DNA from 2 places in the Neorhizobium turbinariae genome. Region 1 is predicted to be linked to the other one. Evidence: predicted binding sites of a transcription regulator. Region 1 holds the regulator's gene; the other holds the start of a gene.
What was found. The regulator HrcA, encoded in region 1, represses chaperone genes, less so after heat shock. The targets are predictions, from matches to a motif close to GTTAGCACTCNCNNNNNGNGAGTGCTAAC.

Region 1 (8,042 bases):
CACTGGTGCGCAAACTGAAGATCCTGCTGCCGATCGTGGCTGCGTTGATTTCTGCGGCGTTCATTGGCGTGTCGATCATCCGCGCCTACCTGCCTGAAAACCTGTCGATCGAGAATGCCCGCATCGAGAACGGCAAGATCGTCATGGAGCGCCCGGCCATCTCCGGCCGCAACAGTGATGGCATCAGCTATTCGATGACCGCGACGCGCGCGTTGCAGGACATCGAAAACCCGAACATGATCACGCTGGAAGACGTGAAGGCTGCGGTGCCCGTCAATGACGACGTCATTGCCCGCGTGACCGCCATGGCCGCCGACTTCGATCGCGGCACCGACAACCTCAACCTTACGCATCCCTTCAACGTCAATCTGTCGAACGGCATCACCGCGCGTTTTCAGTCTGCGCACCTCGATATCGACGGCGGCGTCATGGAAACCCCGGACCACGTCGATATATCGATGAAGGAAGGTTCCATTGTTGCAGACTCCTTAAAGATAACGGATAAGGGGCGCATCATCACATTCAAAGGACAGGTTCGCCTTCATCTCGACCCTGCCACCATTCGCAACCAAGGCAACTAGAGCCCGGCCCATGACCCATCGCCGCTTTCTTTCCCGGAATACCGCAGTTCTGATCGCGGCAGGCATGGTTTCCTGCCTTGGCATTGTGACCGCCCCTTCCATGGCTCACGCCCAGTCGACCACGCAGATGGAAGGCTTGAAGCTTTCCGGCGACCAGCCGATACAGATCGGCAGCGACCAGCTGGAAATCCGTGAGCAGGAGAAGAAGGCGTTCTTCACCGGCAACGTCCAGGTGGTGCAGGGCAACACCACGATGAAGGCCGGCAAGATGACCGTGCTCTATACCGGTGAAGGTGGCGGCTCGGTGACCTCCGGCAATGCCAATATCGACAAGATCTTCCTCGACGACACCGTGTTCCTGACGTCGGGCACGCAGCAGGCAACCGCGGACAAGGGCGAGTTCGACATGGCCTCGCAGACCTTCATCCTGTCCGGCAAGCAGGTCGTGCTGTCGGAAGGACCCAATGTCTTCAAGGGGTGCAAGCTGACGGTGCAGATGGCGACCGGCCAGGCAAAGCTCGATCCATGCGGTGGCGGGCGCGTCGAGATCATGCTCGACCCGAAGTCGCGCCCGAAGCAGTAACAGACCAGCAACGTGAAAATACCGTTCCTTTCCAGTCTGTCGGCCAGGAAGCCGGCCGCTCCCGAGCCTTTCGTGGCACGCGACAAAGCGCGCTACGAGGGGACGCTCGTGGCGCACGGACTTTCCAAGACCTACGACACACGGCGCGTCGTCAACGGCGTGTCGCTCGTCGTGCGTCGCGGCGAGGCTGTTGGCCTTCTGGGACCGAACGGTGCGGGCAAGACCACCTGTTTCTACATGATCACCGGGCTTGTTCCGGTTGACGAAGGCATGATTGCAATCAACGGCAACGAAGTGACGCGGATGCCGATGTATCGGCGCGCCCGGCTTGGCGTGGGTTACCTGCCCCAGGAAGCCTCGATCTTTCGCGGACTGACAGTTGAAGACAATATTCGCGCGGTCCTCGAAGTGCACGAGCCGGACAAGGACAAGCGCGAGCGCAAGCTGGATGAACTGCTGGAAGAGTTCCACATCAGCCAGCTGCGCAAGTCGGCGGCCGTTGCCCTCTCCGGCGGTGAAAGACGCCGCCTCGAAATCGCTCGCGCCTTGGCGACCGATCCCGCCTTCATGCTGCTCGACGAGCCCTTTGCCGGCGTCGACCCGATCTCGGTTTCCGACATTCAGAACCTTGTACGTCACCTGACGGCGCGCGGCATCGGCGTCCTGATCACCGACCACAACGTGCGCGAAACGCTTGGCCTCATCGACCGGGCCTACATTATCCACGCGGGCGAAGTACTCACCCATGGCCGGGCGAACGATATCGTCAACAATCCAGACGTACGCCGGCTCTACCTGGGCGACAAATTCAGCCTCTGACGAGGGCGCAAGAAGTTTACCTTTTGCCCGCGCATCGCTTGACCAAACCCCTCAAAAAAGCAATTCTCGTGCCAAGTGAAGTTGGGGCCTCAGGGGCTGGTCCTGACGTCGGGGTCATCTCGCTTTGAGATGACGGGGGTTTTGAAGGTTTCGCGTTCGATATGGCTTTATCCGCCAGTCTTTTCCTGAAGCAGACGCAGTCGCTGGTGATGACGCCCCAGCTGATGCAGTCGATCCAGCTTCTGCAGATGACCCATCTCGAGCTCAACCAGTTCATCGCGCAGGAAGTCGAAAAGAACCCGCTGCTCGAATTGGCATCCGGCGAGGCCGATAGCGGCGCGGAAACAGGCGCCGAGAGAGAGGCCGACTACGCCGGCGTGCATAGCGCGGACGCGGCCGATGCTCCCGAAACATCCCGCGATGACTGGAACGGCAACTCCGCCACGGCCGAACGGCTCGGCGAAGGTCTGGATACCGGATACGACAACGTCTTTCCGGATGATGGACCGGCACCACGTGCGGATGCACCGGAACTGCGCGGGCAGTGGAAGTCCATGCCGGGCGGCGGCGAGGCGGGCGACGATTACGATCTTGAAGACTTCGTGGCAGGCCAGACCACACTGCGCGATCACCTGAACCAGCAGGTGCCATTCCTGCTGACGAAAGCCGCCGACCGGCTGGTCGCCCAGGTACTGGTCGATCAGCTGGATGAAGCCGGTTACCTGCAGGGAGACCTCGATGAGGTTGCCAGCCGTCTCGGCAAGAGCATGGCCGAGGTGGAAGCCATTCTTGCCTCCTTGCAAACGCTTGACCCGCCCGGCGTCTTCGCCCGAACTTTAAGCGAGTGCCTTGCCATCCAGCTTCGGCAGCGCGACCGGCTCGATCCGGCCATGGATGCGCTCGTCCGCAACCTCGAACTGCTCGCCAAACGCGACTTTGCCTCGCTCAGAAAAATCTGCGGCGTCGATGACGAAGACCTGCTCGACATGCTGTCGGAAATCCGCAAGCTGAACCCGAAGCCGGGTGCCGGCTTTGAAAGCGGCGTTTCCGAAACCATTGCACCCGATATCGTGGTGCGCCCGGCGGCCGATGGGAGCTGGATCGTCGACCTCAACCCCGACACACTGCCGCGGGTCCTGGTCAACCAGAGCTATTACCAGACAGTCTCCAAGACCTGCCGCAAGAACAGTGAAGACCACACCTTCCTGTCGGAATGCATGCAGAACGCCAGTTGGCTCACCCGCAGCCTCGACCAGCGCGCAAAGACCATCATGAAGGTGGCGACCGAGATCGTCCGCCAGCAGGACGCTTTCCTTGTGCATGGCGTTGACCATCTGCGGCCGCTGAACCTGAAGACGGTGGCGGAAGCCATCAAGATGCATGAATCGACCGTAAGCCGCGTCACCTCCAACAAGTACATGCTGACGCCGCGCGGGCTGTTCGAGCTCAAATACTTCTTCACCGTATCCATCGGCTCGGCAGAGGAAGGCGGCGACAACCATTCCGCCGAGGCCGTTCGCCACCGGATCCGGCAGCTGATTGCCCAGGAAACACCGGATGCAGTGCTTTCCGACGACGACATCGTCATCAGCCTCAAGAAGGGCGGCGTCGATCTTGCCCGCCGCACCGTCGCGAAATACCGTGAGGCGATGAACATCCCCTCCTCCGTCCAGCGACGTCGTGAAAAGCGGGCGCTGGCAAAGGTGGCGGCCTTCTGAAGTAACGCCATCGTCCAACGTGGTTTAGCGGTCGTTAATTTTCCGCGTCCTTGCAGTTGTTGACATTTCGTGAAGGCGGCATTAGAAGCCCGCCGCAACAGCACGGGTACCGGACACAGCAATCCTCCCAACCCATCAGGAACGAACGCAGCTATTTCACCTTGTGGCGAGCGAAGAGCTTGGATGAGGCGGCGGCTTGGCGTAGACTGGAACACGCAAGTCACGACAAGAAGGAAGAACTCCATGAGTGTGCGTGTATCCGGTAAACATATGGAAATTGGTGACTCGTTCCGTCAAAAGATCGAGGACCACATCGGAGAAGCGGTAACAAAATACTTCGACGGGGGGTATTCTAGCCAAGTCGTCGTGGTCAAATCGGGATCACGATTTTCTGCCGACTGCAAAGTACATCTCGATACTGGGATCGTTTTGCACGCTGCAGGAGAGGCAAACGACCCCCAGGGCAGCTTTGATGCCGCAGCTGAGCGGATCGAAAAGCGGCTTCGCCGCTACAAGCGCCGCCTGAAGGACCATCACGCCGGTAACACGCAAGCAAATGGCTCGGCCGAAGTGGCCTATACGGTTATGGACGGCGTACCGGATGAAGCAGACGAAGTGCCGGAGGATTTCGCGCCGACGATTGTGGCCGAAAGCTCCAGGCCGCTGAAGACCATGTCGGTGGCAAGTGCCGTGATGGCGCTTGATATGACCGATGAACCTGTTCTGCTTTTCCGCAGCCCCGGCAAGGAGCAGCTGAACATCGTTTACCGCCGCCCTGACGGCAATATTGGCTGGATCGACTCCGCCAATATCAAGAACTGAGAGATCTACCGGAAAGCGTCGGTAACGGCGCTTTCTATTCGCCTGAGGCGCAAGCCCTTGCGGCACGAAGGATGATGAGAAATGGCTTTGGCAGATTTGCTGCAGCAAGATGCAATTATTCCTGCCCTTAAAGTGAATTCCAAAAAGCAACTCCTGCAGGAACTGGCGGCCAAGGCCTCCAAGCTGACAGGCGTTGCCGAACGGGAAATCTTTGACGTGATCCTGCAGCGGGAACGGCTCGGCTCGACTGGCGTCGGCCATGGCATTGCCATTCCGCATGGCAAGCTGAGCAGCATCACGTCCATCAAGGGGATCTTTGCGCGCCTTGAGGCGCCGGTCGATTTTGAAGCGCTGGACGACGAACCCGTCGACCTCGTATTCCTGCTGCTGGCACCGGAGGGTGCTGGTGCCGACCACCTGAAGGCCCTGTCGCGCATTGCCCGCGTGCTGCGCGACCAGGAACTGGTTGCCAAGCTGCGCAAGACCGACTCCGCCTCGGCCATCTATGCCTTCCTCAACGAGGAACAGGCAAACCACGCGGCTTAAAAGCCGCCTCTAAGTTTTCGTGGGGACGAAACGGAACCGCCCGGCAGCTGGAAAAGCGCCGGGCGGTTTTGTATTTCCATTGGCAGCCCTGGTCTCAGAGGCCGCCGCTATTCATGCGATGATCAGTTCTGCTGTTCGCCGGCAGCTTCCTGCGCAGGCGCCGCATCGGCCTTCGGGCCGCCCTTGGCAACGCCGACCATGGCAGGACGCAGCACACGCTCACCAATGGTGAAGCCTGCCTGGACGACCTGGACCACCGTGTTGTTCGGCACGTTCGGGTTCGGGATCTCGAACATGGCCTGGTGGAAGTTCGGATCGAACTTCTGGTTTTCAGCCTCGATCTTCTTCACGCCGTGACGCTCGAGCGCCGAGAGCATGGAGCGCTCGGTCATCTCCACGCCTTCAAGCAGCGCCTGAAGCGTTGCATCGGCGCCTTCGCGGTTTTCGGCCGGAACGGCATCAAGCGCGCGACGAAGGTTGTCGGAAACGGCGAGCATGTCGCGGGCGAAACCGGCAATCGCATAGGACTTGGCATCCTTCACGTCGCGTTCGGTGCGGCGACGCAGGTTGTCCATTTCAGCGGCCAGCCGCAGGAAGCGGTCGCGCAGGTCGTTGTTTTCGTTCTTCAGCACTTCAATCGGATCGGGCTCGTTCGGTGCAGCCTGCGCGGCGGCGGCCGCCTCGGCGGCATGACGCTCCGCCGCTTCCTCAAGAGCAGACGCCACGGCTTCCGCCGTATTTTCGGCGGCAGTTGCGTCAGGTCCGTTCTTCTTGGTTTCGTCGGTCATGACGGTCTCCGGTTATTGCTTGGGGTGTATCAGGGGGCCGTGCGGCCTGCCGCTGGATTGTGCCCGATATCGAGGTTTAGGTCGAAAAAATCAAGGCTTTGGAAAAACTTGGGAAAGTGTTGCGGCTGCGCGCCTAGCGCGACAGCCTGGCCAGGAGCTGGGCGGTATAGTCCACCATCGGCACGATCCGCGAATAATTGAGCCGTGTCGGGCCGATAACACCAACGGCACCCACAATACGCTCCTCGCCATCGCGATAAGGGGCGACAATCAGCGACGAGCCGGACAAGGAGAAGAGCTTGTTCTCCGAGCCAATGAAGATCCGCACGCCCGGGCCTTTTTCAGCGAGATCCAGGATTTCGATCAGGCTGTCCTTCTTTTCGAGGTCGTCGAACAGCAGGCGCAGGCGATCGAGATCGGCCGTGTCTTCCAATCCCTGCAGGAGATTGGCTCGGCCGCGCACGATGAGCTGGCTCGGCTTGCCATCCTCCGCATCGCCCGACCAGACTGCCAAGCCTCGTTCTACAAGATCCTGGGAGAGCGCATAAAGCTCGCCCTGCACCTTGTCCTTGAGCTGCGCCAGTTCGCTGCGCAGTTCCACCAGCGTCTGGCCGGCAAGATGCGCATTGAGGAAATTGGCTGCTTCCGTCAGCTGCGACGAGGTCACGCCCGCCGGCAGCTCGATGATACGGTTTTCGACCTGGTTATGGTCGCCGACCAGCACCGCAAGCGCCTTGGTGGGCTCCAGCCGGATGAACTCCACATGCTTCAGCACCGGATCGCTCTTGGCCGTGATGACGATGCCGGCCCCACGCGACACGCCCGACAACATCAGGCTCGCTTCGGCCATCAGGCTCTCGAGCGGTTGGTCACGGTTGGCTGGCCGGATCTGCCGGTCGATGCTGGCGCGGTCGTCTTCCGAAAGGCTGCCGACCTGCATGAAGGCATCAACGAAGAAACGCAGCCCAGTCTGGGTGGGCAGGCGGCCGGCGCTGATATGCGGCGAATAGATAAGCCCAAGCTCCTCCAGGTCGCTCATGACATTGCGAACAGAGGCCGGAGAAAGCGACATCGGCAGGAGGCGCGACAGGTTGCGGGAACCCAGCGGCTCTCCCGTTTCCAGATAGCTTTCCACAATGCGTCGGAAAATTTCCCGCGAACGATCGTCCAGTACAGAGCCGGTGTCCCTGCCCGTCGGTGCCGAAAACGCCATTTACTTCCTTCACCTACCAATCATGCGTGGGTGAAAATATAATCATTCCAATCGTCCAGCAAAAGGGGAAACCAACGCTTCCTCGCCCTCATCCGGAGGCTTTCCCTTTGCAAATGACCCGCCAGCGCCTTAGAAGGCTGCAAAAGCGATAGGAGTAGGGCATGCGGCCTTCAGGCAGACAGTTGAACCAGATGCGCAAGGTTTCATTCGAGCGCAATTTCTCCAAGCATGCGGAAGGCTCCTGCCTCGTCAAGTTCGGCGACACGCACGTGCTGTGCACCGCAAGCCTTGAAGAAAAGACACCGCCGTGGCTGCGCAATTCCGGCAAGGGTTGGGTAACGGCCGAATACGGCATGCTGCCGCGCGCCACCGGCGACCGGATGAAGCGGGAAGCGGCTGCCGGCAAGCAGGGCGGACGCACCCAGGAAATCCAGCGCCTGATTGGGCGATCGCTTCGTGCGGTGGTGGACCTGGAAGCGCTTGGCGAAAAGCAGATCACTGTGGACTGTGACGTCATCCAGGCTGATGGCGGCACACGTACCGCCTCCATCACCGGCGGCTGGATTGCCCTATACGATTGCCTGAAGTGGATGGAAGCCCGCTCGATGATCAAGGTCGAGAAGGTGCTGAAGGACCATGTTGCAGCGATTTCCTGTGGTATCTTCGCCAACCAGCCGGTGATCGACCTTGATTACTTGGAAGACTCGGCAGCTGAAACCGACGCGAACTTTGTCATGACCGGTTCCGGCGGCATTGTTGAAATCCAGGGAACAGCCGAAGGCGCCCCCTTCAGCCAGGAGGAATTCCTGAAGCTCCTGGCGCTCGCCCAGGACGGCACCCAGGAACTGGTGGCGCTGCAGAAGCAGGCCATCGCCTGAAACGACGGAGGGGCCCTTGATCGACGGCATTCTTGAAACTGCGCTTTATGCGGCTGACCTTGATGCCGCCGAAGCCTTCTACGGCGGCATCCTC
Region 2 (8,042 bases), on a different contig from region 1:
GCCATGACGTTGAGCACGAACACCACCGCCGTCCACACCGCATAGGACTGCACCCGCATCCGGACGCTGCTGACCGAATTGCTGCTCCGCGCGATGGTCATGGCGAAGGTGACGATGGTCAGAACCGCAGAGAGGCCGAGGCGCGAGGCAACTATCCAAAGCAGGAAGGTCTGCACGAACTGGAGCAGGTTGCCGCCAAGCGTGCCGCTGACGAGGCTGGTGATGTAGCGCATGCCATATGCCGCAACGAAGCCGAGGAGGATGCCGCCCGGCACCGCAAGCGCGACATGCAGCCCGACCTCACTGTTCATGTGGCCGGCTTCCTGGACGGCGAGTGCTGCATCAAAGATCAGCAACGCGGCGGCATCGTTGAACAGGCTTTCGCCCCGAAGAACCGTGTCCGTGTTGCGCGGGATCGCCATGGACGAAAGCACGGCCGTTGCCGCGGCAGCATCCGGTGGCGCCACGATCGCGCCAAGCACCAGCGCCGCAGCAACTGGCAGCCCGGCAAATGCCCAACCGATCCAGGCAACCGCCGCGGCGGTGAAGACGACGCCGCCGATCGCGAACACGAACAGCGGCAGCCAGAAGCGCCGGGCAGTTCCAATCGGAAAGTCGAAAGCCGCATCAAGCAACGCCGGTGCGATAAAAAGTGCGAGCGCCGTGGCTGGATGAAGAGTAATATGCGGAATGCCGGGTATGAGAGCCACGGCCGCCCCTGCCAGAGCCAGCATGGAAGGGTAGGGGACCGCAAGACGGCGCGATACCTGAAGCAGCACCACCGCGATCAGGAGCAGGACAAGAAGGCTTTCGAAAAAACTCATGGGACGGATGACCCCTGGCTTTGGCGGAGAGATGAAGCGAAGCTATCAGGTATCCTCTTTGGTCCCCGCAGCAAGGTTTTACTGCCCGTTAACCATGCATGGCTACAAAATCGGCAGCGCGGAATGAAAGCGCGCCAACCTTAGTGGGATCAACATGTACGTTGTATCAGTGCTCGACAATGGCGACCAGCGGACCTTCGTGTCCGAGAATCTCAAAGTCGTGGATCGCATTGTGTATGCGACCATCTGCGGGTCGTCCAAACAGTTCCTGCTGGCCGATGTCGTGGACATCGTTCCGGTGGAAGCCGCACGGGCCAGAATGCCGTCCGCGCGGAACATGACATCGCAAGTGCAGTAATCGAACTCCATCACCAGCTTTGGCTGTGCTGATCACATTCATGGGTGCAGCCATCGAGGGCCCGTCGACAACTGTCGGCGGGCTTTGGCTTTCTGGCACCTCTGGCAAATGGTCGTGTCTACCAACGCAAAAAGGGCGGTCCGAAGACCGCCCTTCCTGAACTGAACCGGATGGCTCAGATGTAAGACCTTGTGGTCTCACATCATGTCCATGCCGCCCACTTCAGCGCGCTTGACGCGCTGAAGCATTTTAAGTGTATGGGCGGCTTTCACGGACAGCTGCAATCAGACCTTGTGGCCTGATCACATCATGTCCATGCCGCCCATGCCGCCCATGCCGCCTGGCATTGCCGGAGCGTCCTTCTTCGGCAGCTCGGCGATCATGGCTTCCGTGGTGATCAGCAGCGAAGCAACCGAAGCTGCGTTCTGCAGAGCCGTACGGACAACCTTGACCGGGTCGACGATACCCATGGCGATCATGTCGCCGTATTCGCCGGTCTGAGCGTTGTAGCCGAAGTTGTCTTCGTTCTTTTCCAGAACCTTGCCGACAACGATCGAGGCTTCGTCACCAGCGTTGTCTGCGATCTGGCGAACCAGCGACTGCAGAGCGCGGCGAACGATGTTGATGCCGGCTTCCTGGTCGTCGTTGACGCCCTTGACGGCGATCTTCGTGGAGGAGCGCAGAAGAGCGATACCACCGCCCGGAACGATACCTTCCTGAACAGCAGCGCGCGTCGCGTTGAGGGCGTCGTCGATGCGGTCCTTCTTTTCCTTCACTTCAACTTCAGTCGAGCCGCCAACGCGGATGACTGCAACGCCGCCAGCGAGCTTGGCAAGACGCTCCTGCAGCTTTTCGCGGTCGTAGTCCGAGGTGGTTTCTTCGATCTGGGCCTTGATCTGGTTGACGCGGCCTTCGATGTCCGACTTCTGGCCGGCACCGTCGACGATCGTCGTGTTTTCCTTGGAGATCGAAACCTTCTTGGAACGGCCGAGCATGTCGAGGGTAACATTCTCGAGCTTGATGCCAAGATCTTCGGAGATGACAGTGCCGCCCGTGAGGATGGCGATGTCTTCCAGCATGGCCTTGCGGCGGTCGCCGAAGCCAGGAGCCTTGACGGCAGCGATCTTCAGGCCACCGCGCAGCTTGTTGACGACGAGCGTTGCAAGAGCTTCGCCTTCGACGTCTTCAGCGATGATCAGGAGCGGCTTGCCGGTCTGAACAACAGCTTCGAGAACCGGCAGCATGGCCTGCAGGTTGGAGAGCTTCTTCTCGTGAAGGAGAATGTAGGCGTCTTCCAGGTCCGCGACCATCTTTTCCGGGTTGGTCACGAAGTAGGGCGACAGGTAGCCGCGGTCGAACTGCATGCCTTCGACGACTTCGAGTTCGGTTTCAGCGGTCTTGGCTTCTTCGACGGTGATAACACCTTCGTTGCCAACCTTCTGCATGGCTTCAGCGATGTCGAGACCGACCTGCTTGTCGCCGTTTGCGGAGATCGTGCCGACCTGAGCAACTTCTTCAGAGGTGTTGATCTTCTTGGCCTTGGCCTGGAGATCCTTCACGACTTCTGCAACAGCGAGGTCGATACCGCGCTTCAGGTCCATCGGGTTCATGCCGGCTGCAACAGCCTTCTGGCCTTCGCGAACGATCGCCTGGGCAAGAACGGTTGCAGTCGTAGTGCCGTCACCGGCGATGTCGTTGGTCTTCGAAGCAACTTCGCGGACCATCTGGGCGCCCATGTTCTCGAACTTGTCTTCCAGTTCGATTTCCTTGGCGACGGAAACGCCGTCCTTGGTGATGCGCGGTGCACCGAAGGACTTGTCGATAACAACGTTACGACCCTTCGGGCCGAGCGTTACTTTCACTGCGTCAGCGAGAACATCGACGCCACGCAGCATTTTCTCGCGCGCGGTGCGGCCGAATTTAACTTCCTTGGCTGCCATTTTGGTAACTCCTGAAAAGAGGTGTCAGCGATTTCGTTTGGGTGTCAGCGGCGATCAGCCGATGATGCCCATGATGTCGGATTCCTTCATGATCAGAAGGTCTTCGCCGTTGAGCTTGATTTCCGTGCCGGACCACTTGCCGAACAGGACGCGGTCGCCGACCTTGACGTCGAGAGCGGTGATCGAACCCTTGTCGTCGCGGGCGCCCGGGCCAACGGCGACGATTTCGCCTTCAGCCGGCTTTTCCTTGGCAGTATCCGGAATGATGATGCCGCCCTTGGTCTTTTCTTCAGACTCGACGCGCTTTACGACAACGCGGTCGTGCAGGGGGCGGAAAGATGTGCTTGCCATTGTCTTATCCCTCGATCAAATGACATTGACGGATCAGACAGATCCGTAAACTTGATTAGCACTCATCAGTGGCGAGTGCTAACGATCGCCGAGATAAGGGTGTGCCGATCGCTAGTCAAGGACGGCAGCCAAAAATTCGTTGCGATGACCGGAACCTTTCCGAAGATGCTTAACGCGCGATCGTGGTGACACCGCGGCAGGTAAAATCATCAGCTTCCGCGCAATTCTCCTTGCCATGACGGGCGGGCTTTGCGACATCACCGCCATCATTATCGACGGGTAGGCAGGTATGGCAAAGCGCATCCAGAACTTGAGCGACGTGATCGGGGGCTATGACGTGGTCCTGTCCGACGTCTGGGGCGTGGTCCACAACGGCGTCGAGGCCTTCCAGCAATCATGCAAGGCGCTTGCCCAGGCGCGGGAGGCCGGCGCGACCGTCGTCCTCATCACCAATTCGCCGCGACCGGCGCCGGGCGTGATCGACCAGATGCGCCACCTCGGCGTGCCGGACGAAACCTATGACCGCATCGTGACATCGGGTGACGTGACACAGCACCTCATCGCTGAAGGTCCGAAGAGAGTGTTCCTGATCGGGCCCGAGCGCGACCTCAACCTGTTTGACGGACTCGGCGTCGAGGTCGTCTCCGCAGAAGATGCCGAATGCATTGTCTGCACCGGCTTCTTCGACGACGAAACTGAAAAGCCGGAAGATTACACGGAGATGCTGCAGGCATTTTCGAAGCGGGAGGTGCCGCTGATCTGCGCCAACCCCGACCTCGTGGTCGAACGCGGCCACCGGATCATTCCTTGCGCCGGCGCCGTGGCTGCCTATTACGAGACGATGGGGGGCGATGTCCGCGTTGCCGGCAAGCCGCACCGCCCGATCTACGAGGCGGCACTAGCCGCAGCACACGAAGAGCGGGGCGAGTTCCCTCTGGAGCGCGTCCTTGCGGTCGGCGATGGAATGCCGACGGATGTGCGCGGCGCGCTCGCCTATGGCCTTGACCTTCTTTACATCAGCGCCGGCATCCATGTCGCCGAATACACGGAAAACGGCCAGACGAATGAGGCGCGCCTCATGGCCTGGTTGCGCCAGGAAAACGCTGCACCGAAATACTGGATGCCGCGGCTCGCCTGACCGGGTGCCCTGAACTGGATTTGAGCGTCGCATGACCGTTTTCCATCGCAATGAGAAAAAGGAACCGCTGCCCGCAGAGCTGAAGGGCGGCGTGATTGCCATCGGCAATTTCGATGGCGTTCACCGCGGGCACCGGAGCGTTCTTGAACGGGCGCTGTCCCTGGCGGAGGAACGTGGCGTCCCGGCGCTGGTGCTCACCTTCGAGCCGCATCCGCGCACTGTCTTCAACCCGGAAGCGCCCGTCTTCCGCATTACGCCGGCGCCGCTCAAGGCGCGCCTGCTGGAGGCGATGGGCTTCCAGTCCGTCATCGACTACCCCTTCACCCGTGAGTTCGCGACGCGCTCGGCCGAGGAGTTCATCCAGAGCGTGCTCGTCGACTGGCTTGGCGCAAGTGCCGTCGTAACCGGTTTCGACTTCCACTTCGGCAAGAACCGCGAGGGCGGTCCCGCCTTTCTGATGGCGTCTGGCGCCAAGCATGACTTCACCGTCTCGCTGATGGATGCCTTCCGCGACGAAAACGCCGAAGTCATTTCCTCAAGCCGCATCCGGCAATGTCTGGCCGATGGTGATGTCGTTGAGGCCGCAGGGCTGCTCGGCTACCGCTACACCATTGAGGCGGAGGTGGTCGGCGGCGAGAAGCTCGGGCGCCAGCTGGGATACCCCACCGCCAACATGCAGCTTCCGCCGGAAGCGGCGCTGAAGCCCGGCATCTATGCTGTGCGTTTCCGCCGTGCCGATGGCAGCCTGCATGACGCAGTGGCGAGCTACGGCCGCCGTCCGACGGTGACGGAAAATGGCGCGCCGCTGCTTGAAACCTTCCTGTTCGATTTCTCGGGAAGCCTTTATGGTGAGGTCTGCTCTGTCTCCTTCTTCGGGCATTTGCGCGACGAACTGAAGTTCGATGGTCTCGACCCGTTGGTCGCCCAGATGAAACGCGACGAGGAGGAGGCGAGGGCGCTGCTTTCCCGCGTCCAGCCGTTCAGCGAGCTGGATGCGAAGATCGCGTTCTGATCCCGCGAAATCTTCTTCCTTTCCAAGCCAAAACGCCGTAAGAACCGCCACCATGAAAATTTTCAGGCTGGCCCTGGTCATCGAAGCGATGATCATACGAATTATCGGCCCGGCCTTCCGCGCGGCTTGAAAGTCGGCCGGAGGGTCCGGGTTTTCGGCGCTTGTGCGGCGCCTCCGCCACCGAATTCTTTTGCGACATGCGCCGGCCCTAATTGCCGAGACGCCAGAGATGATGCTCACGATGACCGATACCGTTGATAAGCTGGACTACTCCAAGACGCTCTACCTGCCCGAAACCGATTTCCCGATGCGCGCCGGACTGCCGCAGAAGGAGCCGGAACTGGTGGCGCGCTGGCAGCAGATGGACCTCTACAAGCAGCTGCGCGCCTCAGCCGCCGGGCGCCAGAAGTTCGTCCTCCACGACGGCCCTCCCTACGCCAACGGCAACATCCATATCGGCCACGCGCTGAACAAGATCCTCAAGGACGTCATCACCCGCTCGTTCCAGATGCGCGGTTACGACTCCAATTACGTGCCGGGCTGGGACTGCCACGGCCTGCCGATCGAGTGGAAGATCGAGGAAGAGAACTACCGCGCCAAGGGCAAGGCGAAGCCTGACCTGACGCAGCCGGACGCGATGATCGAATTCCGCAAGGAATGCCGGGCCTATGCCGAAAAGTGGATCAAGATCCAGGGCGACGAGTTCAAGCGTCTCGGCATCGTTGGTGACTTCGACAACCCGTACCTGACGATGAACTTCCATGCGGAAAGCCGCATTGCCGGCGAACTGCTGAAGATCGCCATGAGCGGCCAGCTTTATCGCGGGTCGAAGCCGATCATGTGGTCGGTGGTCGAGCGCACGGCACTCGCCGAAGCGGAAGTCGAATACCACGACTACGAGAGCGACACGATCTGGGTGAAGTTCCCGGTCATCGTCGGCAGCGACCTGCTGGATGCGCACATCGTCATCTGGACCACGACGCCCTGGACGATCCCCGGCAATCGTGCGATCGCGTTTTCACCGAAGATCGAATACGGCCTCTACGAGGTGACGGCAGCCGAGAACGATTTCGGCCCGCAGCCCGGTGAAAAGCTGGTCTTCGCCGATGCCCTGGCACAGGAATCCGCGGCCAAGGCCAAGCTCACCTTCAATCGTCTGCGCAGCGTTTCCGCAGAAGAGCTTTCGGGCGTCACCTGCGCCCACCCGCTGCGTGACCTCGGTTATACCTTCGACGTTCCGATGCTCTCCGGCGACCACGTCACCGACGATGCCGGTACCGGCTTCGTGCACACCGCTCCATCGCACGGCCGCGAGGACTTCGAGGCCTGGATGGCGTGTGTGAAGGAACTGGAAGCGCGTGGCATCGAGACGAAGATCCCGTTCCCGGTCGATGACAGTGGCACCTATACTTCCGATGCCCCCGGCTTCGAGGGCGCTCGCGTCATGGACGACAACGGCAAGAAGGGTGATGCCAACGAGCGCGTCATCAAGGCGCTGATTGACAAGAACGCGCTGTTTGCCCGCGGCCGCCTGAAGCACCAGTATCCGCATTCCTGGCGCTCCAAGAAGCCAATCATCTTCCGCAACACGCCGCAGTGGTTCGTCTACATGGACAAGGACCTGAAGGACGGCACGACGCTGCGCACCCGCGCCCTGAAGGCGATCGACGACACGCGTTTCGTGCCGGCTGCCGGCCAGAACCGCCTGCGCGCCATGATCGAGCAGCGCCCGGACTGGGTGCTGTCGCGCCAGCGCGCCTGGGGTGTGCCGATCTGCGTTTTCGTTGACGAACAGGGCGAAGTCCTCAAGGACCCGGAGGTCAACCAACGCATCCTCGATGCCTTCGATGCCGAAGGTGCCGATGCCTGGTTCGCCGAAGGCGCCAAGGAGCGCTTCCTCGGCAGCGAGCATGACACCTCGAAGTGGACGCAGGTCATGGACATCCTCGATGTCTGGTTCGACTCGGGCTCCACGCACACCTTCACGCTGGAAGACCGCCCGGACCTGAAATGGCCGGCTGACGTCTACCTCGAAGGCTCCGACCAGCACCGCGGCTGGTTCCATTCCTCGCTTCTGGAGTCCTCCGCCACCCGCGGCCGCGCGCCTTACGACGCCGTCATCACCCATGGCTTCACCATGGATGAGAAGGGCCAGAAGATGTCGAAGTCGCTCGGCAACGTCGTGGCGCCGCAGGACGTGATGAAGGATGCCGGTGCCGACATCCTGCGCCTGTGGGTCATGACCACCGACTATTGGGAAGACCAGCGCCTCGGCAAGACGATCATCCAGACCAATGTCGATGCCTATCGCAAGCTTCGCAACACCATTCGCTGGATGCTCGGAACGCTGGCCCATGACGAAGGCGAGGATATTGCCTACGAGCAGATGCCCGAGCTTGAAAAGCTCATGCTGCATCGC

Region 2: a site for HrcA is predicted at 3,528-3,556, ahead of groES (co-chaperone GroES). Genes of this name have one in related genera too.

Annotation. Positions count from the first base shown of each region.
Region 1 is NZ_JALPRY010000010.1:320,690-328,731, forward strand. Features, by position in the region: gene lptC (LPS export ABC transporter periplasmic protein LptC) at 1-581, shown strand, start outside; gene M0654_RS10175 (LptA/OstA family protein) at 592-1,164, shown strand; gene lptB (LPS export ABC transporter ATP-binding protein) at 1,201-1,983, shown strand; gene rpoN (RNA polymerase factor sigma-54) at 2,145-3,701, shown strand; gene hpf (ribosome hibernation-promoting factor, HPF/YfiA family) at 3,945-4,523, shown strand; gene ptsN (PTS IIA-like nitrogen regulatory protein PtsN) at 4,605-5,069, shown strand; gene grpE (nucleotide exchange factor GrpE) at 5,192-5,857, opposite strand; gene hrcA (heat-inducible transcriptional repressor HrcA) at 5,991-7,070, opposite strand; gene rph (ribonuclease PH) at 7,232-7,948, shown strand; gene M0654_RS10215 (VOC family protein) at 7,965-8,042, shown strand, end outside.
Region 2 is NZ_JALPRY010000012.1:292,802-300,843, reverse strand. Features, by position in the region: gene M0654_RS12150 (cation:proton antiporter) at 1-824, opposite strand, end outside; gene M0654_RS12145 (hypothetical protein) at 979-1,182, shown strand; gene groL (chaperonin GroEL) at 1,485-3,122, opposite strand; gene groES (co-chaperone GroES) at 3,177-3,473, opposite strand; gene M0654_RS12130 (TIGR01459 family HAD-type hydrolase) at 3,763-4,611, shown strand; gene M0654_RS12125 (bifunctional riboflavin kinase/FAD synthetase) at 4,643-5,623, shown strand; gene ileS (isoleucine--tRNA ligase) at 5,865-8,042, shown strand, end outside.